2 regions of the Arthrobacter sp. LAR12-1-1.1 genome follow, and region 2 is predicted to be linked to the other one. Evidence: riboswitches for the same ligand, from Rfam matches in the RefSeq annotation. Region 2 holds a riboswitch; the other holds the start of a gene.
What was found. A riboswitch is a leader RNA that binds a small molecule or an ion and turns the genes downstream of it on or off. The one in region 2 is predicted to bind glycine.
Positions count from the first base shown of each region.

Region 1: another riboswitch for glycine. It lies ahead of gcvP (aminomethyl-transferring glycine dehydrogenase); the one in region 2 lies ahead of gcvP (aminomethyl-transferring glycine dehydrogenase).

Region 1 covers NZ_JBEGIG010000016.1:19,908-41,159, reverse strand. The annotation lists gene gcvH (glycine cleavage system protein GcvH) at 1-50, opposite strand, end outside; gene gcvT (glycine cleavage system aminomethyltransferase GcvT) at 303-1,451, opposite strand; gene gcvP (aminomethyl-transferring glycine dehydrogenase) at 1,464-4,343, opposite strand; glycine riboswitch at 4,383-4,498, opposite strand; glycine riboswitch at 4,500-4,598, opposite strand; gene MRBLAR12_RS12015 (TetR/AcrR family transcriptional regulator) at 4,878-5,417, opposite strand; gene MRBLAR12_RS12010 (MFS transporter) at 5,486-7,060, shown strand; gene MRBLAR12_RS12005 (Dps family protein) at 7,142-7,621, opposite strand; gene MRBLAR12_RS12000 (cytochrome P450) at 8,246-9,412, shown strand; gene MRBLAR12_RS11995 (AMIN-like domain-containing (lipo)protein) at 9,791-10,336, opposite strand; gene MRBLAR12_RS11990 (DUF4193 domain-containing protein) at 10,644-10,946, opposite strand; gene MRBLAR12_RS11985 (GyrI-like domain-containing protein) at 11,128-11,622, opposite strand; gene MRBLAR12_RS11980 (nitrilase-related carbon-nitrogen hydrolase) at 11,845-12,930, shown strand; gene MRBLAR12_RS11975 (agmatine deiminase family protein) at 12,927-13,970, shown strand; gene MRBLAR12_RS11970 (APC family permease) at 13,967-15,538, shown strand; gene MRBLAR12_RS11965 (APC family permease) at 15,663-17,072, opposite strand; gene MRBLAR12_RS11960 (polysaccharide deacetylase family protein) at 17,342-18,226, opposite strand; gene MRBLAR12_RS11955 (NAD-dependent epimerase/dehydratase family protein) at 18,216-19,139, opposite strand; gene MRBLAR12_RS11950 (SDR family NAD(P)-dependent oxidoreductase) at 19,178-19,936, opposite strand; gene MRBLAR12_RS11945 (D-arabinono-1,4-lactone oxidase) at 19,990-21,252, opposite strand, start outside.
Region 2 covers NZ_JBEGIG010000024.1:1,153-8,567, reverse strand. The annotation lists gene gcvH (glycine cleavage system protein GcvH) at 1-379, opposite strand, end outside; gene gcvT (glycine cleavage system aminomethyltransferase GcvT) at 437-1,585, opposite strand; gene gcvP (aminomethyl-transferring glycine dehydrogenase) at 1,595-4,462, opposite strand; glycine riboswitch at 4,515-4,622, opposite strand; glycine riboswitch at 4,624-4,721, opposite strand; gene MRBLAR12_RS16010 (GNAT family N-acetyltransferase) at 4,976-5,494, shown strand; gene MRBLAR12_RS16005 (hypothetical protein) at 5,603-6,214, shown strand; gene MRBLAR12_RS16000 (FAD-dependent monooxygenase) at 6,294-7,415, opposite strand, start outside.

The DNA of each region.
Region 1 (21,252 bases), on a different contig from region 2:
ACCCACTCGTGCTCGTCGGAGTACTGCAGTTCGGGGGCAACTTTTGCCATGTGTTTTTCCTAAGTCTTGGAGTGGTCTTGGTGCTAAATCAAATTGTGGCCGGGTTGCGCGGCGGGACTCGCCATCCTCCCCGCCATCTCCCTAACCTCGCAAGCTCGGCCAGGGAACCCTGATGGTGTGGGCCCACGCGTGCTCGGTCGCGAATGCGCCCGAGCACGCAGAGGATGTTGGGTCCGACGGGCCAACGCAAGCCCGGAGCCGGGCACCGCTGAGGCGCCCAGGCCGGAACCGGCCCAGTTGGGCTACTTTTGGCGCTTGTAGAAAGGCAGTGCGACCACTTCGAAGGGCTCGGCCTTGCCGCGGAGATCGATGTCCAGGGCGGTGCCGGGCTCGGTGAATTCGATATCGACGTAGGCCATCGCGACCGGGTAGCCGAGGCTCGGGCTGGGCTGGCCCGAGGTGACTTCGCCCACCACGTTGCCGTCCTTGAGGACCGGGTAGTGGCCGCGGCCGGCCCGGCGTCCGAGGCCCTTGAGTCCCACGAGCTTGCGGCCCGTCGTGGCACCCGCGCCGGCTTCCTTCTTGGCGGCCAGGGCGGCCTTGCCGATGAAGTCGCCTTCCTTGGACAGCGCGACGACGGGGCCCAGGCCGGCGGCGAACGGATCGCCTTCGAGGGAGAGCTCGTTGCCGTAAAGCGGCATGCCGGCCTCGAGGCGGAGCGAATCGCGGGACGCGAGCCCGGCGGGGGTCAGCTCGCCTTCCTCGGCGATGGCGACCAGCGCCTGCCAGAGGGCGGCGGCGTCGTCGTTCGCGACGAAGATCTCGAAGCCGTCCTCACCGGTGTAGCCGGTGCGGGCCAGGAGGAGCTCCTGGCTGGCGCCGCCGAACATAAAGGGGACGTCGACGGCGGCGTAGTACTTCAGGCCCGTGACGAGTTCGTGCTGCGCGGCCGGAACCAGGCGCAGCAGGATCTCCTGGGCTTTGGGGCCCTGCACGGCGATCAGCGAGGTCACGGCGGAGGCGTCCTCGACGGTGACGTCGAAGCCCCCCTCGTTGCCGGAAGCAGCGCGCTCGGCCAGGGCCGCGGCCACAACCTTGGCGTTGCCCGCGTTGGGGACCACCAGGAACTTCTCGTCGCCGCGGCGGTAGGTGATGAGGTCGTCAATGATGCCGCCGTCCTCGTTGCAGATCAGCGAGTACTTGGCCTTGCCAATGGCCATCGCGGAGATCTTGCCCACGAGGGCGTAGTCCAGGAAGGCTGCGGCGTCCGGGCCGGTGACCCAGACTTCACCCATGTGGGAGAGGTCGAACAGGCCCGCAGACTTGCGGACGGCGTGGTGCTCGGCGAGTTCGGAGCTGTACTTCAGCGGCATCTGCCAGCCGCCGAAGTCCGTGAAGGAGGCGCCGAGCTCCTTGTGCTCTTCGTAAAGTGCCGTGTAATTCTCAGTCATCGGTGGCTGTCCTTAGTTGGCGGAGTCGTCGGAGTGGTCCTCGAAGGCTTCGAGGGGCGGGCACGAGCAGATCAGGTTGCGGTCCCCCGCGGCGCCGTCGATCCGGCCGACCGGCGGGAAGTACTTGTCCTGCTTGAGCGTGTGGACCGGGAAGACGGCCTGCTCACGCGGGTACTCGCGGGTCCAGTCGGTGCTGATGACGGCTGCGGCGGTGTGCGGGGCGTTGCGCAGCGGGCTGTGCTCCACGGTGAAGTCGCCGTGGGCCACCTGGTCGATCTCTGCGCGGATGGCAACCATGGCGGTGATGAACCGGTCGATCTCGCCAAGGTCCTCGGATTCGGTGGGCTCCACCATCAGGGTGCCGGCAACCGGGAACGCGAGCGTGGGAGCGTGGAAGCCGTAGTCGATCAGGCGCTTGGCGACGTCCTCGGCGGTCACGCCGGTCTTGGCCGTGAGTTCGCGCAGGTCCAGGATGCACTCGTGGGCCACGAGGCCGCCTTCGCCGGTGTAGAGAACCGGGAAGGAGTCGTTCAGGCGGGCCGCGATGTAGTTCGCCGCGAGCAGGGCCGACTTGGTGGCCTCGGTGAGGCCCCGGCCGCCCATCAGCTTCACGTACGCCCAGGAGATCGGCAGCACACCGGCCGAGCCGTAGCGGGAGGCGGAGATCGGGGTGCCGTCGGCCGGGTCGGCGTTGTTGGCATCGCCGGGCATGAACGGTGCCAGGTGGGCCTTGGCAGCAACCGGGCCGACGCCGGGTCCGCCGCCGCCGTGCGGGATGCAGAAGGTCTTGTGCAGGTTCAGGTGCGAGACGTCGCCGCCGAACATGCCCGGCTGGGCCAGCCCCACGAGGGCGTTGAGGTTGGCGCCGTCGATGTAGACCTGCCCACCGGCCGCATGCACGGAGTCGCAGACCTCGCGGACGTCGGCGTCGTAGACCCCGTGGGTGGACGGGTAGGTGATCATGATCGCCGAGAGGACGTCCTTGTTGGCCTCGATCTTGGCGGCGAGGTCCGTGTGGTCGATCGTGCCGTCCGAAGCCGTGGCCACGACGACCACCTTCATGCCGGCGAGCACGGCGGAGGCGGCGTTGGTGCCGTGGGCCGAGGCCGGGATGAGGCAGACGTTGCGCTGCTCGTCTCCGCGGGAGTGGTGGTAGCCGCGGATGGCCAGCAGGCCGGCGAGCTCGCCCTGGGATCCGGCGTTGGGCTGGATGGAGACCTGGTCGTAGCCCGTGATCTCGGTCAGCTGGGCTTCGAGGTCCTCGATCAGTTCGCGCCAGCCCTCGGTCTGGGAGTCCGGGGCGAAGGGGTGGATGGAGGCGAACTCCGGCCAGGAGATGGCTTCCATCTCGGCCGTGGCGTTCAGCTTCATGGTGCACGAGCCCAGCGGGATCATGGTGCGGTCCAGGGCGAGGTCGCGGTCCGAGAGGCGGCGGATGTAGCGCAGCAACTGGGTTTCGGAACGGTGCGTGTTGAACACCGGGTGCTGGAGGTAGTCGGAGGTGCGCTCCACGGCGGAGTCCAGGCCGAAGCCCTCAGATGTGTCGGTCACCGACGCGCCAAACGCGGCGATGACGTCGGCGACGATAGCCACCGTCGTGGCCTCATCGGCGGAGATGCCGACAGTGTCGGCGTCGATGGCCCGCAGGTTGACGCCCTTGGCGTCGGCGGCCGCGATGATCTCTGCCGCCCGGCCCGGCACGGAGACGGTGATGGTGTCGAAGAATGACGTGTGCAGCACGTCCAGCCCGGCGGCCTTCAGGGAGGCGGCGATGGTCTTGGCGTGGACGTGGACCGACTGGGCGATGGCCTTCAGCCCGTCTGGGCCATGGTAGACGGCGTAGAACGAGGACACGATGGCCAGCAGTGCCTGGGCGGTGCAGATGTTGGACGTGGCCTTCTCGCGGCGGATGTGCTGCTCGCGGGTCTGCAGGGCCAGGCGGTAGGCGGGGACGCCGGCGTTGTCTTTGGAGACACCCACGAGGCGGCCGGGCATGGAGCGCTCCAGCCCCTTCTGCACGGCCATGTAGGCGGCGTGCGGGCCGCCGAAGAACAGCGGCACGCCGAAGCGCTGGGCGGAGCCGACGGCGATATCCGCACCCTGCTCGCCCGGAGGGGTGATCAGGGTCAGGGCCAGGAGGTCCGCGGCCACAGTGACCAGCGCGCCGCGTTCCTTGGCGTCGGCGATCACCGCGGTGTGGTCCAACACGCGGCCGGAGACGCCCGGCTGCTGCAGGACGACGCCGTTGATGACGCCCTCGGGCAGGCCCTTCGAGAGGTCCGCGACCTCGACCTCGAAGCCGAGGGCTTCCGCGCGGCCCTTGACGATCGCGATGGTCTGCGGGAGGCAGTCGGCGTCGAGGACGGTCTTGCCGTCGTGCGCCGTCTTGTTCTTGTTGGCGCGGCGCATCATCAGCACGGCCTCGGCGACGGCGGTGGCTTCGTCCAGCAGCGATGCGTTGGCGATCGGCAGGCCGACGAGGTCCTGGACCATGGTCTGGAAGTTCAGCAGGGCTTCGAGCCGGCCCTGGGAGATTTCCGGCTGGTACGGCGTGTACGCGGTGTACCAGGCCGGGGCTTCGAGGATGTTGCGGCGGATCACCGGCGGGGTGAGCGTGTCGTAGTAGCCCTGCCCGATCATCTGCACGGCGGTCTTGTTCTTCGCTGCCAGCTTGCGCAGCTCGGCGAGGACTTCCACCTCGCTGAGGGCGGCGGCGAGCGCGAGATCGGAGTCCTGACGGATGTCCTTCGGAACGGCGGTGTCCACCAGGGCGTCGACGGTGTCGTAGCCGACAGCCTTCAGCATGGCGTCGACGTCGGCCTGGCGGCGCGCGCCGATGTGCCGGTCAACGAAGGACGTGGAGGCTGGGGTAACAGTCACAAGGAACTCCATAACTCAGGCGGCGCAGGGTACGCCACATTGATTCGGGTTCCTCCCCGCTCTGTATTGGACCTGAGAGTTTCCGCGAAGCCTGCGTTTCAGGGGCTCCGCTTGCACCGTCGGTGAGCACAGCATGTCCGGGACACGCCTGCTACTTTCCAGAGATGCCTTGCCGCGGCGGTACATGGGCCTGAGAGATTCCTGGGGAGGGTTTGCTCCTACGGCGCCTGCTTGTACCTACTTGCAGGACTCTCCCGCCGCAGATCAAAGGCGTATTCAGTTGGGTGATTAATCGTGGGTGACAACAGTCACAGCTCCCATTCTCCTATGCCGGGCGCGCGTCCGCAAACTCCCTGCCAGCCGCCGACCCAGGTTACGGGCGACAAGCCGCCCCCGGGTGCGTCCGCCAACACGAGTTCGCCGGACAGCGGCCAGGTCGCCGCAACTTTGCGGCGAACTCGCACGCTTCCGGCGAGTTCGGCGGGGTGGGCGGGAGCGGGCGGGGTGGGCGGGAGCGGGCGGGGTGGGCGGGAGCGGGCGGGAGCGTCAGCGGCGCAGCTTCTCGACGGCGGCCAGCAGGCTCTCGACGTCCGCTTCGACCTCCGGAAGCGGCCCGCCGGGGCCCCGGCCCAGCATGGCGTTGAAGTACAGCCCGTCCCCCATGTACAGGACGGCCTTCGCCATGGCGGGTCCGACGTCGGCCGCCAGCAGTTCCAGCCAGCTCGCCTGGGCGGCGGCGAAGCGGCGGAGGGTCTCCCCGTGCGCCACCTCGGCGAGCCGCGTGGCCGCCACGAAGACCCGGTCCATGGGCGTGTCCGCCCACACCGAGGACCTAATGAAGTACGCCGCCGCCCCTTCGGGGGCCGCCGCCATGGCGGCAACATCCGCAGCCAGATGCCGGTCCAGCCGTTCCAGCAGGACCGCGATCATCGCCTCCTTGGTCGGGAAGTGGTAGAGCAGGCCGCCCTTGGAGACGCCGGCCCGGCGCGCGACGGCGTCCAGCGTCGCGGCGCGTTCACCGACTTCGATGAGCAGGGATTCGAAGGCATCGAGGACGGCCTCGCGGGCGACGGGTTTCCTGGGCATGCCTCCCATCATGCCTGCCCAGCCCTTCATTTCTTAACTGTACCGTCCAGACGGTATAGTTATGTCCTATGAGCATTTCATCGATCACCGCAGCCACCAGCATCCCGGCGGCCACCGGCCCCCGGGCACCGTGGCGCGACTGGGTGGCGCTGGCCCTGCTAATGTTCCCCGTCCTGCTCGTGGCCGTGGACAACACCGCCCTGACGTTTGCCCTGCCGGCCATCGCCACCAGCCTGTCCGCTTCCGGCGTCCAGCTGCTCTGGATCGTCGACGCCTATCCCTTGGTCCTGGCCGGACTGCTGGTCGCTATGGGCAGCCTCGGCGACAGGATCGGACGGCGCCGCCTGCTCTTCGTGGGCAGCGCGGGTTTTGCCGCGGTTTCGGCCGCGACGGCGTTCGCACCGAGCGCCGAATGGCTGATCGCCGGCCGTGCCGGGCTTGGCCTGTTCGGCGCCATGCTCATGCCGTCCACTCTTTCCCTGATCCGCAATATCTTTCCGCAGCCCAACCGGCGCAGGCTGGCCGTGGCGATCTGGGCCGCCGGCTTCTCCGGCGGCGCCGCCCTCGGCCCGATTGCCGGCGGCTGGCTGGTGGAACACTTCTGGTGGGGCGCCGTCCTGCTGGTCGCAGTGCCGATCATCCTTCCTCTCCTGGTGCTCGGTCCGGCGCTGATACCGGAATCCCGCGACCCGAACCCCGGCCGCGTGGACGTGCCCAGCATTGTCCTGTCCCTGCTGGTCATGGTGCCGGTCGTCTACGGGATCAAAACCCTCGCCACCCACGGGCCCGCACCAGAGGCCTTCGCGAGCATTGGAGCCGGCCTGCTCATGGGCTACGTGTTCATCCGGCGGCAGCGGGCACTTGCCCGCGGGGAAGGTACGGCGCCGATGCTCGATGTCAGCCTCTTTGGCAACCGGATCTTCAGCACGGCCATCATCGCCAACGTCCTGGCGCTGTTCTCCTTCAACGGCTTCATCCTGTTCCTGGCACAGCACCTGCAGCTGGTCGAGGGCCAGTCCCCCTCGGCTTCCGGAGTCGCCATGGTCCCGGCCCTCATCGCCACTGTCGTGGCGGGGCTGCTCGTGGTCCCGCTGGTGCGCAAGGTGCGGCCAGGCTTTGTTGTGGCCGGCGGGCTGCTGCTGAGCGCGGCGGGCTATTTCCTGGTGGCGTTCGGCGACCACAGCCATGGCCCGTCTCTGCTCCTGGCCGCGCTGCTGGTTCTCTGCCTGGGGGTGGGCGCCGCGGAGACGATTTCCAATGACCTGATCCTGGGTGCGGCGCCTGCCGACAAGTCGGGGGCCGCCGCCGCCATCTCCGAGACCGGCTATGAAGTGGGGTCTCTGCTGGGCACGGCGATCCTCGGCTCGATCCTGACGGCTTCCTATCAGGGCAACCTCCGGCTCCCCGAGGGGGTGTCCGGGCTCGTCCCGGCAGAGGCCACCAGCCAGGCGGGTGAAACCCTCGCCGGCGCGGTGGAGCTCGCCCACATGCTTCCGGCTCCCCTGGCGGAGGCAGTGACGGCTGCCGCGCGCACGGCGTTCGACTCCGGCGTCCACGTCACGGCGTCAATCGCGCTGGTCCTGATGACCGGGGCCTGCGTCCTCGCCGCCATTGTCCTGCGGACGGTGCCGAAGGCCAAATAGCTTGGACAGCAGCGTCCTGCGCCGGAAGAAATCCGGCGCCGGACGCTGCTGGTTTAGGGTCGGACCGGTGGGAGCCGGTCCCTACTTGTCCTCCGGAGTGGTCACGCTGGCGTTTGCCCGCATGGTCTCGGCATTCACCATCCAGGCATACTGCTCAAGCTTGGCAATGAAGGCGTGCAGGAGGTCGGCGGTGGTGGGGTCTTCCTCATCAACTTCATCGTGAACTTTGCGCATCGTGCCGACGGCCGCCTCGAGGGCCGCGACAATCCGTTCGATGGCGTCCTTCGTGTTGATCAGGCCCGCGGGGAACTCGGCGAGTGCGGTGGACTTGGAAACCGTGGAACTGCGGCCGTCCGGCAGGGCGTGGAGGGCGCGCATGCGCTCGGCGAGATCGTCCGCGAACTCCCGGGCGGCGTCGACGATCTCGTCCAGCTGGAGGTGGAGGTCCCGGAAGTTAGTCCCGACGATGTTCCAATGCGCCTGCTTGCCCTGAACGTGGAGTTCGATCAGGTCCACTAGGACCGCCTGCAGGTTGGCCGTCAGTGTAGGTGTCGCTTTCATGCATCCTCCTCAATAGAACCGGTACCGTGCGGGCCGCGCGCACCATTTGCTGGCACCGCGGCCGATGCTTCCGACGCTACCGCAGGGCAGCGACGGGCCGCGACGGTTCGGGGAGGAATTTCTCGGTCAGCTTACTAAGTCGGCTTACTAACCGTTTCGGGAAGCTGAGACTGCCCCGTTCCTATGTTCCGTTAGGCACGGGCGAGGGAGAGATTCTTGACGCTGTCTGCCCCCTCTTCGCGGGACAGCAGGACCTCCCTGCGGGTCTCTTCGGCGCAGCGGACCATCTGGTCAATGCTTTCCTGCGAACAACGCCGACAGGCCTGCGCCGTCGTCGTAGGGGGCGTCAGTCCGGACCACGTTTAGCGGAAAGCCGGGGTGTTCTCCTCCGTACCGTCGGCAGGACCGGCCGCTTCGTTAGGCGCCGTGGTGACGGGCCGGTTCCGCAGGGGCGGCCGACGTGGGCCAGAATCCCCATGCCAAGGCTGTTGCGCGGTATTAGGGTGGGAGCTGACGGGGCCACGCGGCCCGCCCCGTTGGACGCCTGCTCTGTTGCAGTTCGTCCCTTGCAGTTGGTCCATTGCCAGGAAACGACGGCCGTCCGCCTCGTCAGGAAGGCCAGCCATGGTGCCATTTCCCGCTCTGGAGCAGCCGTTGAACCCGTTTCCCCGCTATGAAGCCATGCGGGACAGTGAACCCGTTTTCCAGGATCAGGAGACCGGGGTGTGGCATGTGTTCCGCTACGATGACGTGCAGCGGGTCCTGTCCGAGCACGCCACGTTTTCTTCCCGGATCGGCGGGGACAACCCCTCCGAAACGGGCCAGCTCTTCGCCGCCAGCCTGATCAACACGGACCCGCCCAGGCACCGCCAGTTGCGTTCCCTGGTGTCCCAGGCGTTCACGCCACGGTCAGTGGAAGCGCTCGGCCCGCGCATCTCGGAACTCACCGACGAGTTGCTGGACCCGGTAGTTGCTGCCGGTTCCGCGGACCTGATCGACCAGCTGGCCTATCCGCTGCCGGTCATCGTCATCGCGGAGCTGATGGGCATCCCGGCCGCGGACCGGGACCGGTTCAAGCAGTGGTCCGACGTGATCGTGAGCCAGACCCGCCCCGGCGCCGACGAGTCCGGCCACATGGCCGCACACCGGGAAATGGCGGAGTACTTCATGGGCATGATCGAGCAGCGGCGGCGCCAGCCGGGCCATGACCTCATCAGCGCGCTCCTCGCGGCCGAGATCGACGGGCAGAAGCTCAGCGCCATCGAGCTGCTCGGATTCTGCGCCCTTCTGCTCGTTGCCGGCAACGAGACCACCACGAACCTGATCGGCAATGCGGTGCTGTGCTTCACCGAAGCGCCGGGCACGGCGGAACGCCTCATCGCCGAGCCTGCCCTGCTCCCGCAGGCGATCGAAGAGGTGCTGCGCTACCGCTCCCCCGTCCAGTCCATGTACCGGATCTCCGCCGTCGACACGACCGTGCGGGGCCTGCCGATCCCTGCGGGGTCGCCGATCGTGGCGTGGATCGGCTCGGCGAACCGTGACGCGGAGCAGTTCCCGCACCCTGACGTGTTCGACGTCGGACGCTCACCGAACCGTCACCTCGCCTTCGGCCAGGGCATCCACTTCTGCCTCGGCGCTCCCCTGGCCCGGCTCGAGGCCAGGATCGCGCTGCAGGCCGTGCTCTCCCGGCTGCCCGGCTTGGCCGTGCGACCCGGGGCGCAGCTGGAGCGGATGGAAAGCACGATCGTCTACGGAGTGAAACAGCTTCCCGTGTCCTGGCTGGCTGCCTGACGGCGAGCGCCGCCTCCGTTGCCCTATCAGTTGTGGCTGCTACTGATTGACTTTGCCGTCGGAATGACAGCCGTAAGTGATAGGGCAACGCGGGGCGCTAGCGTTTCCACCGGAAGGGTGTGCCTCCGGCCCATTTCGACGCCTAGGGGCACCTCGCTCCGCGCGCGTCGAACTGCCTAGGAGTCGAACTGCCCAGGAATGGGCTGATCGCACGCCCAGCTGACTTGTCAGTCGAAGAAGTACGCGGGTTGGCGAGGTGGACAATTGCATCATCGGCAAGGGCGCAGCGCACGAAATGCTCCTGATCCACCGTGATGCCACCAAGGCCTTGAGTTCGCAAATCGCGCAATGCGCCGCGTTGCTCTGCCGCCCCGGCCATCACCAGAAGTGCGCCACGTCCACCACTAGCCGTGACCCGGTGCCCGGCCCGGACAGGGACAGGACCCGGAACGGCAGCCGCGCGCGGACCCCCAGGCCCAGGCTGCTATACCCTTCGAAGCTGCCCGCCCACGCCACCTGCCGGAACGTCTGGTAACCGGTCACGTCCGCCAGCTCACCCTTGTCCGCCGGGTTGTAGGTGGGATTGCCGGCGTCGTCGTATGCGGGCGCATTGACCGTGAGCTGGATGAAGGCCTGGCCCCGCAGCGGGATCGGCAGGCCGGACCCGTCCTGCACCACCTCGGGCACGTAGCGGACGGTGTAGCCGGCCACGGGGCCGTTGAGGTCGATGACCAACCGGTCAAAACAGTAATGCTGACCGGTCCGCACATTCACCACCTTGGCCTGGCTCATGGCCGGATCCGTTTTGACCAGCGAACCCCAGACCAGGCCGCAGTACGGGTCCGCGGCTGCCGGCGCCGGCGCAAGCACCCCGAGACCGGCGGCCATCAGCACTGCCGCGAGCAAAGCGTGAATCTTCTTCAACTGGGTCCTCTTCAACCCCGCCACCCCCTGGTGCTGCCCGAGCCCTTGAGCTGGCCAAACAGTCAGCGCAGGTCAGACGCTTCCAGCGTAGGCGGCCCCGAACCGGCGGGCGAGGTCCTCATCCGTTTCGGCGCCCAACCGTTAAAGTGGCCCGTTGCTGGTCACGGACGGATTGCACGGACACATCCCGCCAGGTTCCTTCACGAACAGATAACGCCGGCAGCCGCGGGCCACGCCAGGAACGGCGAAGCGCCGGCACCCCCGAGGGTCCGGCGCTTCGTGCGGTCTTGGTGTTGCTGAAAGATTCTTAGCCTTCGCAGTCGCGGCAGTACTTCATGCCGTTCTTTTCAAGGGCCACCTGGGACCTGTGCCGGACCAGGAAGCAGGAGGAGCAGGTGAATTCATCGGACTGCTCCGGAACAACAATGACCGTCAGCTCTTCGCCGGACAGGTCCGCACCCGGAAGATCGATGCCTTCAGCGGTGTCGTTCTCGTCGACGTCGATCACAGCAGTCTGCGCGCCGCCGCCGCGGGACGCCTGCAGGGCCTCCAGCGACTCAGCGGGAGACTCTTCTTCTGTCTTACGTGGGGCGTCGTAATCGGTAGCCATATCGGGGTTCACTTTCGTTGCTGCGCAGCGCCATTTCAGGCACCTCAGTGAAGCAGTTTAGGACATTATGCATGGAGTTGAGGAATAGTGTGGCCAATCAGACACAATGAGTCGGACGGGGCGCGGAAGCCCGGGTCGGCGGCCCCGGGACGCCCCGCGTCCGCGGCCCGCGGTGGGCAGTTCAGGCGACCGGCCAGACCACCAGCGTCTGCCACTTCGCCGGGTCGGGCTCGGCACCGGGATCGGTGAGGTAGTACTCCCACATGGCTTCCCCGGGGCTCGCACCGTCCTGCCGCATCCGCGCCATGATCGCGCCGTAGGTCTGCTGCAGTGATTCGTAGGGCCCGATGTGCATCGCCTCGTAGGCCCGGCCTGCGGGGAGTGCCCCGGCGATGACCTCAGTGTCCGCGCCGCTTGGGTTCGTGAAAGGTGCGGCGAGGGGGAACCCCGCCTCCACGTCGACGACGTCGGTCGGTTTGCCCCGGTACAGCGCGAACGGGGGTCCGGCCAATTGGACATGCTGATCCTGCACCGCACCCATGACGGCGCCGAAGGCACGGCCGAAAAAGTCGCGCAGCGCATTCATCGGGACAGTCTCACGCACCACTGCAGTCGGCTGTTCCTTGAGTTGGGCGGGCTTGATGTCCGGAGCCGCCCCGGGGTTCGTTGGAGTCATACGCCCAGACTCTGCCGCGCCCAATCCGCGGTCTAGGGCCTTACGGCCCGCGCCCACGGAGCGGCCTGCGGCGTGTTCGCCCGCACGTCCGGACTCGGCGCACGTACTGCCGCGAATAAATAAATGAACTTTATTCATATTAGGTCTTGCCCGGCGCGACCATCGCCTAAATACTAAATGAACAACGTTCATTTATGTGACGCCCGTCTCACTGGAGTAGCCATGATCGAAATCACGTCCCTCGACACCCCGCCCTCCCTCGCCCGCACCACGTCGTCCCGAAGTGCATCGTCCAGCCGGCCAGCACTGCGGGTCGGCGTCGTACAGCACCGCTGGCATCCTGACGCCGCGGCCCTGCACGCGGAACTGGACGAAGGCATCGGGCGGGCCGCCCGGTTGGGAGCCGCCGTCGTCTTCCTGCCCGAGCTCACACTGTCCCGGTACCCCGCGGATACGCTTCCCGAAAACGACACCACCCGGGCCGGGGCCCCGCGCCCGCGGCCCTCGGACATCGCCGAGGACCTGTTCACCGGCCCCACGTTCCGGTTCGCGGCGGACGCGGCCCGCCGGCACGGAATCTGCGTCCACGCTTCGCTGTACCAGAAGGCGGAGAACCCGGACGGTTCCGACGACGGCCTGGGCCTGAACACTGCCATCCTGGTCTCCCCCGAAGGCGAACTGCTGGCACGCACGCACAAGCTGCACATCCCCGTCACAGCCGGCTACTACGAGGACAAATTCTTCCGCCAGGGCCCGGACGGCGACGATGCTTACGAGGTCCATTCCCCCGCCGAGCTCGGCGGCGCACGGTTGGGCATGCCCACCTGCTGGGACGAATGGTTCCCGGAGTTGGCGCGGATTTACTCCCTCGGCGGGGCAGAACTCCTGGTCTACCCCACCGCCATCGGCTCCGAGCCGGACCACCCGGACTTCGACACCCAGCCGTTGTGGCAACAGGTCATTGTGGGCAACGGCATTGCCAACGGGCTGTTCATGGTGGTCCCCAACCGCTGCGGCAGCGAAGGCACCCTGAACTTCTACGGCTCCTCCTTCATCTCCGATCCCTACGGCCGGATCCTCGCGCAGGCACCACGGGACGAATCCGCGGTGATAGTGGCGGACCTCGACCTCGACCAGCGCCGTGACTGGCTCACGCTCTTTCCCTTCCTGGCCACGCGCCGCCCGGACACCTACGCGCGGCTGACCGAACCGGTACGCGCCGATGCCCCGCTCGGCCTCGACGCCTATGAGCCCACTGCGTATGAGGCCACCGCGTATGAGGCCACTGCGCAGAAGGTCACGGCATGAGCGCCTGGCGGATGCCGTCCGAAACGGCACCCCAGGACCGTGTCTGGATGGCGTTCCCCACCGGCGGCTACACCCTGGGCGAAACAGAGGCAGAAGCCCACGCCGCCCGCTCCGTCTGGGCCGCCGTCGCGAACGCCGTTGTGGAATTCGAACCGGTCACCATGCTGGTGGCGCCGGCGGATGTGGAGACCGCCGCCCGCTACCTCCACCCGGACATCGAGGTGGTCACCGCCGCCTTGAACGACGCCTGGATGCGGGACATCGGCCCCACGTTCGTCCTGGACGACGGCGGCCGGCTCGGCGCCGTGGACTGGGTGTTCAACGGCTGGGGCGGCCAGGGCTGGGCGGCCTGGGACAAGGACTCGCTCGTGGCAGCTGCCGTCGCGGCACGCTCGGGGGCCAGCCACCTCGTCTCGCCCCTGGTGAACGAGGGCGGCGGCATCCACGTCGACGGCGAAGGAACGGTCCTCGTCACCGAGACGGTGCAACTGGATCCGGGCCGGAACCCGGGGCTCAGCAAGGCCGCCGTCGAAGCCGAACTGGCCCGGACCCTGGGCACCAGCCACGTGATCTGGCTTCCCCGCGGGCTGACCCGGGATTCGGAACGGTTCGGCACGCGCGGCCACGTCGACATCGTCGCGGCCATCCCGTCTCCGGGCACCTTGCTGGTCCACTCCCAGCAGAACCCGGCACACCCCGACTTCGAGGTCAGCCGCGACATCATCAGCCACCTCGCCACCACCCGCGACGCGGCCGGCCGCGAATGGAACATCATCGAGGTCCCCGCCCCGGAATCCCTGACCGACGAGGACGGCTTCGTCGACTACAGCTACATCAACCATCTGGTGGTCAATGGCGGCGTCATTGCCTGCACGTTCGGCGACCCGATGGATGAAAAAGCCTTGCGCATCCTCGGCGACGCCTACCCCGGCCGCAAAGTGGTGGGCATCGACGCCCGCCAGCTCTTCGCCCGCGGCGGCGGCATCCACTGCATCACCCAACAGCAACCGTCCGCCTCCCACAAGACAGGTCAGCCATGAGTCAGACAATCGGCCGCGAAGACGGCACCACCACCGCCCACGGCGCAGTCGATCCCGCCGGCTCGAAGCACGGCATCACGGGCAAGGGGCTCAAGGGCGGACAGCTTGGCCTGCTCGCCGTCGTCGTCCTGGGCATCTCCTCCGTGGCGCCCGCCTACAGCCTGACCAGTTCGCTGGGACCGGCCGTCGGCGCCGTGGGCGTGCAGCTGCCGGCAATCTTCATCGTCGCGTTCATCCCCATGATCCTGGTGGCGTTCGCCTACCGCGAGCTCAACGCCGACTCCCCGGACAGCGGCACCACCTTCACGTGGGCCACGAAGGCATTCGGCCCGTTTGTCGGCTGGATGGGCGGTTGGGGCCTGCTGGCCGCCAACATCATCGTCCTGTCCAACCTGGCCGGCGTCGCGGTGGACTTCTTCTATCTCTTCCTGGCCCAGGTGTTCAACAACCCCGAACTCGCGGACCTGACCTCGAACACGGCCGTGAACATTGTGACCTGCCTGGTGTTCGTGGCACTCGCCGTCTGGGTCAGCTACCGCGGCCTCCACGCCACCAAGCTCGTGCAGTACAGCATGGTCGGCTTCCAGGTGCTGGTCCTGGCCGTCTTCATCATCATGGCGCTCAGCCACGCAGCCTCGGGTGACTCGGGCACCGCGATCGCGTTCAGCTGGGACTGGTTCAACCCGGCGAAAATCGAGAGCTTCGAGCAGTTCACCGCCGGCATGTCACTGGCCGTCTTCGTCTACTGGGGCTGGGACGTCTGCCTCACTGTGAACGAGGAAACCAAGGGAGGCAGGGGCACCGCCGGGCGGGCAGGAACGACGACGGCGGTGGCCGTCCTGGCCCTCTACCTCGCCGTGATCGTGGCCACCATGATGGTGGCCGGCACCGGTGCCGACAGCATTGGTTTGAACAACCCGGACAACCAGGCGAATGTCTTTGCCGCACTGGCCTCCCCTGTCATGGGTCCGCTGGCCATCCTGATGTCCCTGGCCGTGCTCTCCGGCACCGCGTCCTCCCTCCAGTCCACCATGGCCTCCCCCGCCCGGAGCCTGCTGGCGATGGGGCACTACGGGGCACTGCCGCCGCGCTTCGCGTCCGTCAGCAAGCGCTTCGGATCCCCCGGCTACGCCACGGTGGTTGCGGGCCTGCTGTCCGGCGGCTTCTACGCCGTTATGAAGGTGGTCAGCGAAAACGTCCTCAACGACACCATCATGGCCCTTGGCCTGATGATCTGCTTCTACTACGCCCTGACGGCGTTCGCCTGCACGTGGTACTTCCGGCACAGCCTGTTCTCCAGCGTCCGTAACTTCTTCATGCGGCTGCTGTTCCCGGTCCTGGGCGGCCTGGTCCTCACCGTGGTCTTCTTCCAGACCGCCGTGGACAGCTGGGCGCCGGAGTTCGGCAGCGGCTCCGAGGTCTTCGGCGTGGGCCTGGTGTTCATCCTGGGCATCGGCATCCTCGCCCTCGGCGCCGTGGTGATGCTGGTGACCGCGAAGCTGCATCCGGGCTTCTTCCGGGGCGAGACCATCCGGAAGGACACCCCCGCCCTGGTGGTTCCCGAGTAGCCGCCAGCGGCAATGGACGGCGCACGGCTTTGCCCCTGCCGCGGGGCAAAGCCGTGCGTTTGCTGTCGGTGGGGCCTTGCACTTATTGATTGGGACTAAAGGCAAACTTCTTGCTGGGCGGCGCTCACGGGCCGACTTTCAACAGTTCCGGCTCTGGCTCTGCCTCCGCCACCAAAGTGCCGCTATTGCGTCGACGCAGGCGCTTCTCGACCACGAATCCCGCCAGGCCAAGGATCACGAAAACCACAATTACTGCGTAGTTTTGGTACCAGGGCGCTTCTGGCTGTCGCGGCCAAGCGATATTGACGATCTCAAAGCCCAACCACAGCAGCGCGGCCACGTTCACTACTGTTCCAAAAACTCCCAGGCTGAAGGGTCCGGCCTTCCACGCTCCTTTCAGCCGAACCACCAGGGCGGCCAGCACTGGAAAGATGAATGCCACGTAGAAGCCGGCCGTCGCGAACGCAATGAGGGCGCCGTACACCTGTGATGCCGACAGGGCAAGAATAATCATTGAAGCGACCGCAGAGACTATGAGTGCGTTGATGGGCAGCCGGTCGGTCTTGCTGAGGCGCCTCAGAACCTTGGCCGCAGGCAGGGCGTCCAGCCGGGCGAATGCGAAAATTGATCGTGAGACAGCTGCCTGCAGCGCCACTGTCCCTGCGATAAATCCCAGGACGATGGTCACCAGGAGCGGTTTGGTGATTCCCTCGCCAAGATTGGCAGTGAGGGTTGTGGTAATCGGGTCCGGGTCTGCCCCCGACATGGCGGCACCAATATCCGGGATTGCGAGGAGCAGGGCCAGGCACGAAAACGTGATGACAGATGCCACCGTGACCAGGGACGTCAGGACAGCCCGCGGCACTCTGCGTTCGGGTGACCGGACTTCCTCGGCTATGGCGCCCGCACTCTCAAATCCCACAAACGACCATCCGATAATTGCCACGGCCGCCATGAAAGGCCCAAAGACATACGCGGTGGTGTCAGGCGCGGATCCGAAGGAGTCCAGAATCGTGCTGAGGGAATTTCGGCGATGGAAGATGATCAGTACCAACCCGACCCCCAGGCTGGCGATGACCTCGCACACGATGCTCACAGTCACCAGCAGACTCAGCCATTTCCTGCCGGCGGAGTTGGCAATCGTACTGACCAACAAGATGACGGCGCCCAGCATGATTTTCGTTGTGGTGTCAGGCTGTTCGATGCCGAACAGTGAGGCCAGAAATGTGCCTCCACCGAAGGCTACAGCGGCAACTGTGATGATGAGGGTCCAGATGTAGGCCCATCCTGCGTACCAGCTGTAGGTGTGCCCGAGAAGGGACCTGGACCAAAGGCAGACCCCGCCGGCAACAGGCCAACGCGAAGCGAGCTCGGCAAGTACAGCCGCTACCAGGGCCTGGCCCAAGAGGACAACCAACAGACCCCACCAGAAGGCCGGCCCTGCGGCCATCAGAGCCAAGCCAAATACTCCGTATAAGCCGATGATTGGCGACATGAAGGCAAACGCCAAGGAGAAGGAGGACCAGAACCCCATCTCCCGTTTGAGTTGGAGGGATTCAGGATTAGGGGTCTGTGGTGGACCAGGTGCATCCGACAACAGCTGGGACGGGGAGTTCATTGCTATGAGCCTTCTTTCGCTGGGACGGTCTTGGGGGTGAAGCTTCACAACGAGCTGCGGGCGTGGCTGAAGCGCGGCCAAGGGCTTCGCCCTTGGCCTGTTGTGTTTTGGGGTCACCAATGTTCGCCGTGCCGCCGGGCTCAGCAGTCCGCGGCTCAGTAGTCCGGCGTTCAGCAGTCCGGCGTTCAGTAGTCCGGGTACAGCTCCGCGGACGCTGTGACAGGGTTGAGGGGCTCGGCGATCAATGCAGGGTCACCGAGGGCCGCGTCCGCGAGCGCTTCGCATGTCGAGAAGCGGACGTCGCCTCGTTCCAGCGCCGTTTCGATCACGGTCCGCAGGGCCTCCAGCCGTCCTGCCCGTCCCGTGAGGAACGGGTGGCACGTGAGCATGAAGAGCGCGCCATGACGTCGCATTGCGTCGATCTCGTGAATCCACATATCAGCGACCACCAGTGGCGACTGGATGATTTCGCCGATCTTGGGTTCCGGAAGGAAGGCATACTGCTCCCAGTCGTCCAGGCTCCAATGTGGGGGGAGCTCCGCAACTGTCCCCGCCGGGGTTTCAATGAGATACGGGACGTCCGCATCCATCAGGCTGGAATCGTATGTCAGCCCGTACTCAGCCACCAGCGACGGCGTCTGCCACGAGGGCTGCCACAGTGCGGCGCGATGCCCTTTTGGCGAAATGCCGAAGCGCCCGAGTGCGGCAAGCGCCAGATCGAAGTCGGCGCGTTCGTCGTCGAAACTCATGTTCACCGCGGTGCGGTGAGTGTGCGAGTGGTGCGCGATCTCGTGTCCCGATTCCAGGACTTGTTCAACCATGTGGGGATATCGTTCCGCGGTGACTCCTGGAATGAAGAACGTCGCCGGCTGCTGTACATCCTTCAACATTTGGAGAATCCGAGGAACGCCCACCTTGGGTCCGAACGCCTGGTGAGTCATCGCCATCGCATTGTCGGCGTAGCGGCGGCCGGCGGCCAGGATGGGGGACTCGGCGTCGACGTCGAACGTCAACGCCGCAACGCATGCCGCCCCCTGCCTCCAGCCGCTCTTATCGACGTCAGAAGTCATGGCCCGAGAGCCAGTCTGCGTAATCGCCGAGGGCCCGCTGCAGGGGCCAGGCCGATTCGTAGCCTAGATCCCTGGCCGCGGAAGCGATGCTGAAATGGCCCTGCAAGTCCAGGGTTGGATCCGTCCCTGGCCCGATCTCCACGGTGGCGTCCGGGAATGCGATTCGAACTTCTTTGACTACGTCGCTGAGGGTCCAGTACTCGCTGCCGGAGATGTTGTACGCCAGAGGCCTGGCCGAGGCCGTTTCCGGTGCCTGGACTGCCGCAAGTACGGCAAGAGCGACGTCGCGGACGTAGACCAGGTTGTACCGGTGGTCGGCCCCGTGGTCCTGTGAGAACGAACCGTCGCGGACCACGCCGCGCATAATGTCCCGCATGACCTCATCCATGCGGTTGCCGGGTCCGTAGACCTGGCCGATGCGCAGGGAGATGACGTCGATTCCATACCTTTCGCCGTAGACCTGTCCGAGCCATTCCCCGGTAACCTTCGTCACGGCGTACGGCGTCGTCGGATTTACGGGCTCCGATTCGAGAACCACAGGTGCTGAGGTCTTTCCGTACACGCACTCGGACGAGAAGAAGATGATCCGTTTGACGCCGTGGAGTCGAGCCGCCTCGAAAACCGCTACCGTTCCCTCGACGTTGGCAGCAAAGGTTGCCAGGGGAAAGCTCAGGGAATAAGTCGGGTGGGAGATGGCTGCGGTGTGGACGATGGTGTCCACGTCGTGTTCCTTGAATACCTCGAGGAGGCGGGGGATATCGAACAGCTCGCCCTGAACGGACACGACGTCGGGGCGTGGCGCCTCGAGGAAGTCCCGGTTGTAGCTGACCGTTTGATGGCCGGCGTCGGCAAGTTCGTTGACTATGTGGCGTCCCGTGAATCCGGCACCACCTGTGACCAGGACAGAGCTCATGTGATTTTGCCTTTCAGTACGAGAGTTAGGTGTGGGATTCAATGTCCGAGCGGGAACGTCGTGGTTCGACCACCGTCGACAACAAGGTTTGTTCCCGTGACATATGAGGATTCAGGGCCCAACAGCCACAGCGCCGCCGCAGCAATCTCCTCGGCCAGGGCGAATCGGCCAAGCGGTACGGACGCTTCGTCCCTGGCGCGTTCTTCTTCGTTCGCGAACTCGGCCGCAAGCATCGGAGTATCTGTCGTCCCCGGCGACAGGGCGTTGACCCGGACGCCGGCAGGTGCGAGTTCGGCGGCCAGTGACCGCATCATCGACAGGACACCGCCCTTGGTCGCGGTGTATGCGGTGTAGCCAGCCTGGCCGACGAGTGATAGCTCGCTGGCGGTGCAGACGAGCGATCCACCGCCGTTGGCTGAGAGCGTTCGCGCCGCTGCCCTGGCGAAGTGGAATGTGCCGGTCAAGTTCACCCGGACCAGTCTCTGCCACAGCTCGTCGGACGTTTCGGCGATGGGCGCAACACTGGAGATTCCTGCGGAGTTGAACGCTCCGCTCAGTGGTCCGAGTTCAGCTTCCGCCTGGGCGAAGGCGCTATCGACCTGTTGGGACTCAGAGACGTCGGCCTCAAGGAAGATCACAGCGCCCGAGAGTTGGCGTTTTGCGTCTTCAAGCAGACGGTCCGGGAGCCCAACTGCCGCAACCTTTGCCCCCTGCGCCAGAAGCGCCCGAGTGGTCGCGAGACCGATGCCGGAGCTGGCTCCGGTGACAAGGTAGGCCTTGTCCTGAAAATGGCTCATGTCTTCTCTTCCCCATTGGTTGTGGCACGGCAGGCGCAGCCTAGAAGGCTGATTTAGCCAACGAGCGCACGGGTGTGGTCGTTAAGGAACATGCCGCGGGGGTCGAACTCCCGGCGTATCTGGATGAAGGTGTCCAACTCCGGGTAGAGACGCTCCAAGCGGCTCCGCGTCATGAAATGGATCTTGCCCCAGTGTGCCCGTGGCTCGAATTCCTGCAGCACCGCATCCGCATCCCGGAAGAAGGGCCAGTAGTCGGTCCCCGGTTCGGTGGTCAGGGTAATGACGGTGGTGTCGCGCCCTTGGAACTGGGACATGTAACCTTCGTCGGCTTTCACCCAGCGGACCTCAACGGGGTACTTCTGGTCGGAGTGCTTGGTGCGGATCAGGTCCTGGACAGCCTCGACGGCCTCCAAGCCGTGTTCGCTGGGAACGAAGTACTCGAGCTCATGGAACGGTGTGGTGAATCCGCCCGGGTAGATGCGGTACGACCGGTCCAGCCGGGCACCCTCCGTGCGGGAAATTTCACGCTCGTCCTTGACCTGGGCGATGTTGTACCGCTTGGTGTAGCTGCGGTTCGCCATGCCCTGGCCAGGCGAACCGGGCAGGTCCAGGAGCTCGCATGAATCGTCGTCCGGGCACCAGAGGAAGGAGTAGTGCCGGTTCCCGTCGATGTCGGCCTGCCAGGTTGCCGCGGTCTCCGCCCACGTGGGATAGGTAATCTCCTCCTGCAGGTAATAGCGGTCCTCGACCGCCAGTTCTACCTCGAGGAAAATCCCGAGCGTCCCCAAGGCGACCTGGGCGGCCCTGAGTTCGCGGAGCTGGCCTTCACCGATTTCGACGATTTCGCCGTAGCCGTTGATCAGCCTGACCCAACGCAGGGCTGATGAGAAGCTGCCCAGGTTTTTTCCGGAGCCGTGGGTGCTGGTCGCGAGTGCCCCGGCGATCTGCTGCTTGTCGATGTCGCCCTGGTTGCCCAGTGCCAGCCCCTGCTCCCACAGCGGATCGCCGAAGGCGTTGATGGTTGTGCCGGCCAGGGCCCGCGCACGGCGCCGCATGAGGTCGGTTCCGGTGATGGCCGAGAGTGCGGACATGTCCATCAGGACGCCGCCCGTCTGGACCAGCGGTGAGGACGAATGCCCTGAGCCGACTGCGCGCACGGGCAGGCCTTCGCGGATGGCGAACCGGACGGCGTCGAGCGCTTCCTGTTCGTTCCGCGGCCGGACGGTGAAGGCCGGCGTGGCGCTCTGGTTGCCGCCCCAGTTGGTCCACGTTACATCTGTTCCGAAGGGAGCGGACGGGGTTGCGGCGCGCGCCGA
Region 2 (7,415 bases):
GTTCGCCGCCGTTCTTGGACGCGTACTCTTCAGCCGACATCAGCGGGCCTTCTTCGGTCACGGCCACCTTGAAGAGCCAGCCGGCACCGTACGGATCGCTGTTGATCAGCGCGGGATCCGAAACGACGTCGTCATTGATCTCCACTACCTCGCCCGTCACCGGGGCGTAGAGGTCCGAGACGGACTTGGTCGACTCGACCTCGCCGCAGGTCTCCCCCGCGGTCACCGTCGACCCAACTTCCGGCAGGTCCACGTAGACGATGTCGCCGAGGGCGTCGGCGGCCACAGCCGAAATCCCAATCCCCGCAGGGCCCGATCCGTCGGCAGCAACCCACTCGTGTTCAGCGGAGTACTTCAGTTCGGCTACAACTTTGCTCATTTATCTCAATCCTTAAGTTCGTATGTGGTTTCGACAGGCTCAGCCAGCGGCGGCTGGCTACTTTTGGCGCTTGTAGAACGGCAGTGCGACAACTTCGAACGGCTCCGCCTTGCCACGCAGGTCAATGTCCAGGGCTGTGCCCGGTGCGGCGTGATCGACGTCGACATAGGCCATGGCGACGGGGTACCCCAGGGTGGGGCTCGGCTGTCCGGAGGTCACTTCGCCCACCACGTTGCCGTCCTTGAGGACCGGGTAGTGGCCGCGGCCGGCCCGGCGGCCCAGGCCCTTGAGCCCCACGAGCTTGCGGCCGGTTGTGGAGCCTGCGCCGGCTGCCTTGAGTTCGCTCAGGGCAACCTTGCCGATGAAGTCCGACTCCTTGGCGAGCGAGACGACCGGTCCCAGGCCTGCGGCGTACGGGTTGCCTTCGCGGGAGAGTTCGTTGCCATAGAGCGGCATGCCGGCTTCCAGACGCAGCGAGTCACGGCAGGCCAGACCGGCGGGGATGAGCCCGTGGCCGGCCCCGGTTTCCAGCAGCGCTTCCCAGAGGCCGGCGGCGTCCTCGCTGGGAACGTAGATTTCGAAGCCGTCCTCGCCGGTGTAGCCGGTGCGGGCGAGGAGCAGATCGTGGTCAGTACCGTTGACGGTGATACGTACCTCAACCGCTGCGTAGTACTTCAGCTCGGTGACCAGGACATGCTGCTCGGCCGGGACCAGCGTCAGCAGAATGGCCTCTGCGTTCGGTCCCTGGACGGCGATCAGCGAGGTTTCGGCGGAAACGTCCTCCACCGTCACGTCGAACCCGTCTTCCTTGCCGGAAACAGCCCTTTCGGCCAGTGCCGCGGCAACCACCGCAGCGTTGCCGGCGTTGGGGACCACGAGGTACTTGTCCTCACCACGGCGGTAAGAGATGAGGTCATCGATGATGCCGCCGTCTTCCTGGCAGATCAGCGAGTACTTCGCTTTGCCGACGGCGACCGCCGAGAGCTTCCCGGCCAGGGCGTAGTCGAGGAACGCTGCGGCGTCCGGGCCGCTAACCCAGACTTCGCCCATGTGGGAGAGATCGAACAGGCCCGCGGCGTTGCGGACCGCGTGGTGCTCGGCCAGTTCCGATTCGTACTTGAGGGGCATCTGCCAGCCGCCGAAGTCCGTGAAGGAGGCGCCGGCTTTTTTGTGCTGCTCGTAGAGAGCGGTGTAGTTCTCACTCATCAGGGATCCTTAGTTCTCGAAGTCGGAAAGCGGCGGGCAGGAGCAGACCAGGTTGCGGTCTCCGGCGGCGCCGTCGATGCGCCCGACCGGCGGGAAGTACTTGTCCTGCCTGAGTGTGTGGACGGGGAATGCGGCCTGCTCACGCGGGTACTCGCGGGTCCAGTCGGTGCTGATGACGGCTGCGGCGGTGTGGGGTGCGTTGCGCAGCGGGGAGTTCTCCACCGTGAAATCTCCGTTGGAGACCTGGTCGATCTCCTGGCGGATGGTGATCATCGCCTCGATGAAGCGGTCGATCTCCGCAAGGTCCTCGGACTCGGTGGGCTCCACCATCAGGGTGCCCGCCACGGGGAAGGACAGCGTGGGGGCGTGGAAGCCGAAGTCGATCAGGCGCTTTGCCACGTCCTCGGCGGTCACGCCGGTCCTGGCCGTGAGTTCACGCAGGTCCAGGATGCACTCGTGCGCCACCAGCCCGCTCTCCCCCGTGTAGAGAACCGGGAAGTGCTCATCCAACCGTGCGGCAATGTAATTCGCCGCGAGCAGGGCCGACTTGGTCGCTTCGGTGAGGCCCTGGCCGCCCATCAGCTTCACGTACGCCCAGGAGATCGGCAGCACACCGGCCGATCCGTAGCGTGAAGCGGAGATCGCAACACCAGTTCCTGGTTCGATACCGCCGGCTTCGTGCGCCGCCTTGTTCGCGTCCCCTGGCATGAACGGTGCAAGGTGTGCCTTGGCAGCAACCGGGCCGACGCCGGGTCCGCCGCCGCCGTGCGGGATGCAGAAGGTCTTGTGCAGGTTCAGGTGCGAGACGTCGCCGCCGAACTTGCCCGGCTGGGCCAGCCCCACGAGGGCGTTGAGGTTGGCGCCGTCGACGTAGACCTGCCCGCCGGCGGCGTGGATCGCGTCGCAGACCTCGCGGACGTCGGCGTCGTAGACCCCGTGGGTGGACGGGTAGGTGATCATGATCGCCGAGAGGACGTCCTTGTTGGCCTCGATCTTGGCGGCGAGGTCCGTGTGGTCGATCGTGCCGTCCGAAGCCGTGGCCACGACGACCACCTTCATGCCGGCGAGCACGGCGGAGGCGGCGTTGGTGCCGTGGGCCGAGGCCGGGATGAGGCAGACGTTGCGCTGCTCGTCTCCGCGGGAGTGGTGGTAGCCGCGGATGGCCAGCAGGCCGGCGAGCTCGCCCTGGGATCCGGCGTTGGGCTGGATGGAGACCTGGTCGTAGCCCGTGATCTCGGCGAGGTCAGCTTCGAGGCCGCTGATGAGCTCGCGCCAGCCCTCGGTCTGGGAGTCCGGGGCGAAGGGGTGGATGGAGGCGAACTCCGGCCAGGAGATGGCTTCCATCTCGGCCGTGGCGTTCAGCTTCATGGTGCACGAGCCCAGCGGGATCATGGTGCGGTCCAGGGCGAGGTCGCGGTCCGAGAGGCGGCGGATGTAGCGCAGCAGCTGGGTTTCGGAACGGTGCGTGTTGAAGACCGGGTGCTGCAGGAAGTCGGAGGTGCGCAGCACTGTCTCGGGCAGCTCGAAGCCCTTGGCCTCCAGGACCGGACCGGCGCCAAAGGCGACGACGACCGCGGCGAGGACCTCCGGCGTCGTGGTCTCATCGACGGACACGCCAACTGTGTCCGCGTCGATGAGCCGCAGGTTGATGCCCCGGGCCCCGGCGGCGGCGATGACCTTGGCGGCCTTGCCGGGCACGCGGACCGTGAGGGTGTCGAAGAAGGAGTCGCTCGCCAGTTCGCGGCCGGCGATCTTCAGCGTGGCGGCGAGGGCGCGGGTGTTGTTGTGGACGGTCTCGGCGATGGCTTTCAGCCCGTCGGGGCCGTGGTAGACGGCGTAGAACGAGGACACGATGGCCAGCAGTGCCTGCGCGGTGCAGATGTTGGACGTGGCCTTCTCGCGGCGGATGTGCTGCTCGCGGGTCTGCAGCGCCAGGCGGTACGCCGGGACGCCGGCGTTGTCTTTGGAGACGCCGACGATGCGGCCGGGGAGCGTGCGTTCCATGCCCTCGCGCACCGCCATGTAGGCGGCGTGCGGGCCGCCGAAGAACAGCGGCACGCCCAGGCGCTGGGTGGAGCCGACGGCGATGTCTGCACCCTGCTCGCCCGGAGGGGTGATCAGGGTCAGGGCCAGGAGGTCCGCCGCCACGGTGACGAGGGCGCCGCGTTCCTTGGCAGCGGCGATCACGCCGGACTGGTCCCACACCCGGCCGGAGACACCGGGTTGCTGCAGGACGACGCCGTTGATGACGCCCTCGGGCAGGCCCTTGGAGAGGTCGGCGACCTCCACCTCGAAGCCCAGGGCCTCGGCGCGGCCCAGCACAATGGCGATGGTCTGCGGGAGGCAGTCGGCGTCGAGGACGGTCTTGGCCCCGGCCGCGGACTTGTTCTTGTTGGCGCGGCGCATGAGGAGCACGGCCTCGGCGACGGCGGTGGCCTCGTCGAGGAGCGACGCATTGGCGACCGGGAGCGCGGTGAGGTCCTGGACCATGGTCTGGAAGTTCAGCAGCGCCTCGAGGCGGCCCTGGGAGATCTCCGGCTGGTAGGGCGTGTACGCGGTGTACCAGGCCGGGGCTTCGAGGATGTTGCGGCGGATCACCGGCGGGGTGACGGTGTCGTAGTAGCCCTGGCCGATCATCTGCACGGCCGTCTTGTTCTTGGAGGCGAGCTTGCGCAGCTCGGCCAGCACCTGGACTTCGCTGAGGGCGCTGTCCAGCGTGAGGGGCTTTTCCTGGCGAATGGAATCGGGGACCGCGTTGTCAACGAGGCCATCAACGCTGTCGTAGCCGACGGCCTTGAGCATGGTGTCGATGTCGGCCTGGCGGCGGGCGCCGATGTGGCGATCTGCGAAGGTGGACGGGGACGATTGAACCGTCATGAGAGGAACTCCATAATTCAGGTGGCATCAAAACGCCACGATGATTCGGGTTCCTCCCCGCTCTGTATTGGACCTGAGAGTTTCCGTTTTGCCCTGCTGATTGCAGCGCGCCACTTGCACCGTCGGTGAGCCCGGTTGCCCGGACTGCTTTCCAGAGTTGCCTTGCCGCGGCGGTACGTGGGCCTGAGAGATTCCTGGGGAGGATTTGCTCCTACGGCGCCTGCTGAACGTACCGGCAGGACTCTCCCGCCGCAGATCATAAGCCGTGCCACTGGTCGGTGACACAGCTCACAATTTATCTGGTTCCCGGGCAGGATGCAAAATTAATTTCAATTGAGTCGCTGTTTCCTGCACCACGGGGGTGCCTCCCCGCCGTCGAATGCCAGCCAAGGAACAAGTCCATCCCCCGGGGCCGTTGGGCTACTACGACCTGCCGTCCGCTGACGCTGGCAGCACCCTACACACCCGGACCGAGACCACGGGAAACGCGAACCCTTCGAATATGATCGCGTGATGCCTCTCCTTATCGCTCCGGACGCAAGCTACCACTCCTCCTGGCTGGAAGGATCCGCAGAATTTGACGGCGCCCACCGGGACGGCGGGGGCGCGGAGGACTGGTCCCTGGAAGAACTCAAAGATGCCCAGTCGTTCCGCCGCTTTGTCGACGCCCTCATCAATGACGCTCGGCCGGAGAGCCCGCGGAAGCCAGGATATGTGCCCTGCACGTACTTGTGGATCATGGAGGGTGACACGTTCCTTGGCTCACTGGCCATCAGGCACGAACTGAACGACTTCCTCTTCAACGAAGGCGGGCACATCGGCTACAGCGTGAGGCCCTCCGCCAGGCGTCGCGGCCACGCAGCGAGGGCGCTGGCTGATGCCTTGCCGATTGCCCGTGAACTGGGAATCCCCCGGGTTCTTCTCACATGCGATGAGGATAATGCAGGCTCCCGGACGACCATCGAAAAGAACGGCGGCGCCTACGAGGACACCCGCAACGGCAAACGCCGCTACTGGGTCGACACCGTCTGACCGGGCACGCCCCGAACGAACTGATCTCCGTTTACAGAGCGTGAAGTCGGTGCGACGCTGAACGCAATTCGGCCCGCGCGGGCTGTCTTCGAACTGGGGGTAACGAAAATGCAATGGGGCACGCCGCAACCGGAAAGTCCGTGGCCGCATGACATGGTGATCCGCGTCAATGACGATCCACACCACCTGACTCTCCTTCTGTTTGTCCGGCAGGCATGGTCCATGGCCGGCGACCTCAACATCCCGCCCCTAAGCCCCGTACCAGACTGTGGTCATTCCCGGATGCCGGAATCGGCTGATGCCTCCACGTGGGAGAAGCGCTGGAAAACGTCATGGGACCAGGCCTGGAGCTGGTACCAGATCGAAGATCCAACGCACCATCCCACGCCCGCGGAATTGCGCGAGTCCGGGGACGCCAGTCAGGGGTTGAATCCTTTGATCCCACCCTTTTGGACTCAACGGTATGAATGGGAAGGTCTGGACCGCGAGGCTTATCAAGCCTGGGACCGAAGCCTGATCCCGAAATTTCCCCACGATGCCGAACCCCGAAGTCTCCAAGAACTCATCCCGGCATGGGAAAGCGGAATCGACACTGTCATCGTGCTGCCGTACGAGGGGTACTTCGCACACCGGCTGAGCCGGCGACACCTCGTTGTGTCGGCCGCAACCAGGAATACCCCTGAGCACTACAGCAGGGCGCTACGAGAAAACGCACTCTAGACCCGCTGAGGCCGGGCTACCTCTCCTGTTGAGGGGACGGGCACGGAAATACGCGTCGGTCACGGCCACCGTTGGGGCGTTAATGCCGCGCAGGCCCGAACCAGCTGGCCAGCGCATCCTCCAGCCCCCGCTGAGTCCCGTCTCCCGTCCACGCCACATGCCCGTCAGGCCGGATCAACACGGCAGCAGGACCGCTGACTGAACCGATCACCGGAAGCTCCCACCCGCCGTCGTACGTGGCGTCCACCAACTGCACCCGATCCATCCACGGCCCCGGGTCGATGCTGCCCGGCGCGCCGAGGTTGAGCAGCACCGCACGGGCATCGTGCAGGAAGGTGAACACGCGCCGCGGGCCGTTGGCGGTGACGACGTCGAGATCGGGCATGCGGCGCCCGAGCAGCGGGTGCCCCTCACCGAGGTCGTAGCGGACGTCCAGGCCGGAGATGAGGCCGCCCAGCCGCTTCCGGGCCTCATCGATCGTCAGCAGGCCGGCCACCGTGTCGGCCAACGCACCGATGCGCGGGTCGGCCCTCTGCATGATTGACTGCGCCATCGTGTGCTTCAGCGCACGGGCCCCGGCGGGGTGCCGCTCGGCGTGATAGGTGTCCAGCAGGCGGTCCGGCGCAATACCCTTGACCACCTGGGCGAGTTTCCAGCCGAGGTTCACGGCGTCCTGGATGCCGAGCCCGATCCCCTGCCCGCCCGAAGGAGCATGGATGTGCGCGGCATCCCCGGCCAGCAGCACGCGGCCGCTGCGGTAGGCCGCGGCCTGCCGCGTGGCGTCGGTGAACCGCGAGATCCACGTCGGAGTGTGCACCCCGAAATCCGTGTCATAGACCTCGGTCAGCGCCTTGCTGAGGTCAGCCAGGGTGGGCTCGGCGGCCGGTCCAAGCTGCTTCTCGGTCACCACCACCCGCGTGGTTCGTCCGTCCTCCATCAGGTGCAGCCCGTGGATCCCCACCTCGTCGATGCGGATCCCTGCCGGCGTCTCCTCGGTCACCTCCACTTCGGCGATCAGGCTGCTCCTCGTCGCATCCCAGCCGGGGAACTCGATGCCGGCCGCCTTGCGGACAGCACTTCGCCCGCCGTCGGCACCCACCAGGTACAGCGCGCGCATCGGCCCGCCGTCGGCGAGATGCACGTCGACCCCGCTGTCGTCCTGGGTAAAGCCGGCGACCTCGAGCCCCCGATGGACCGGCAC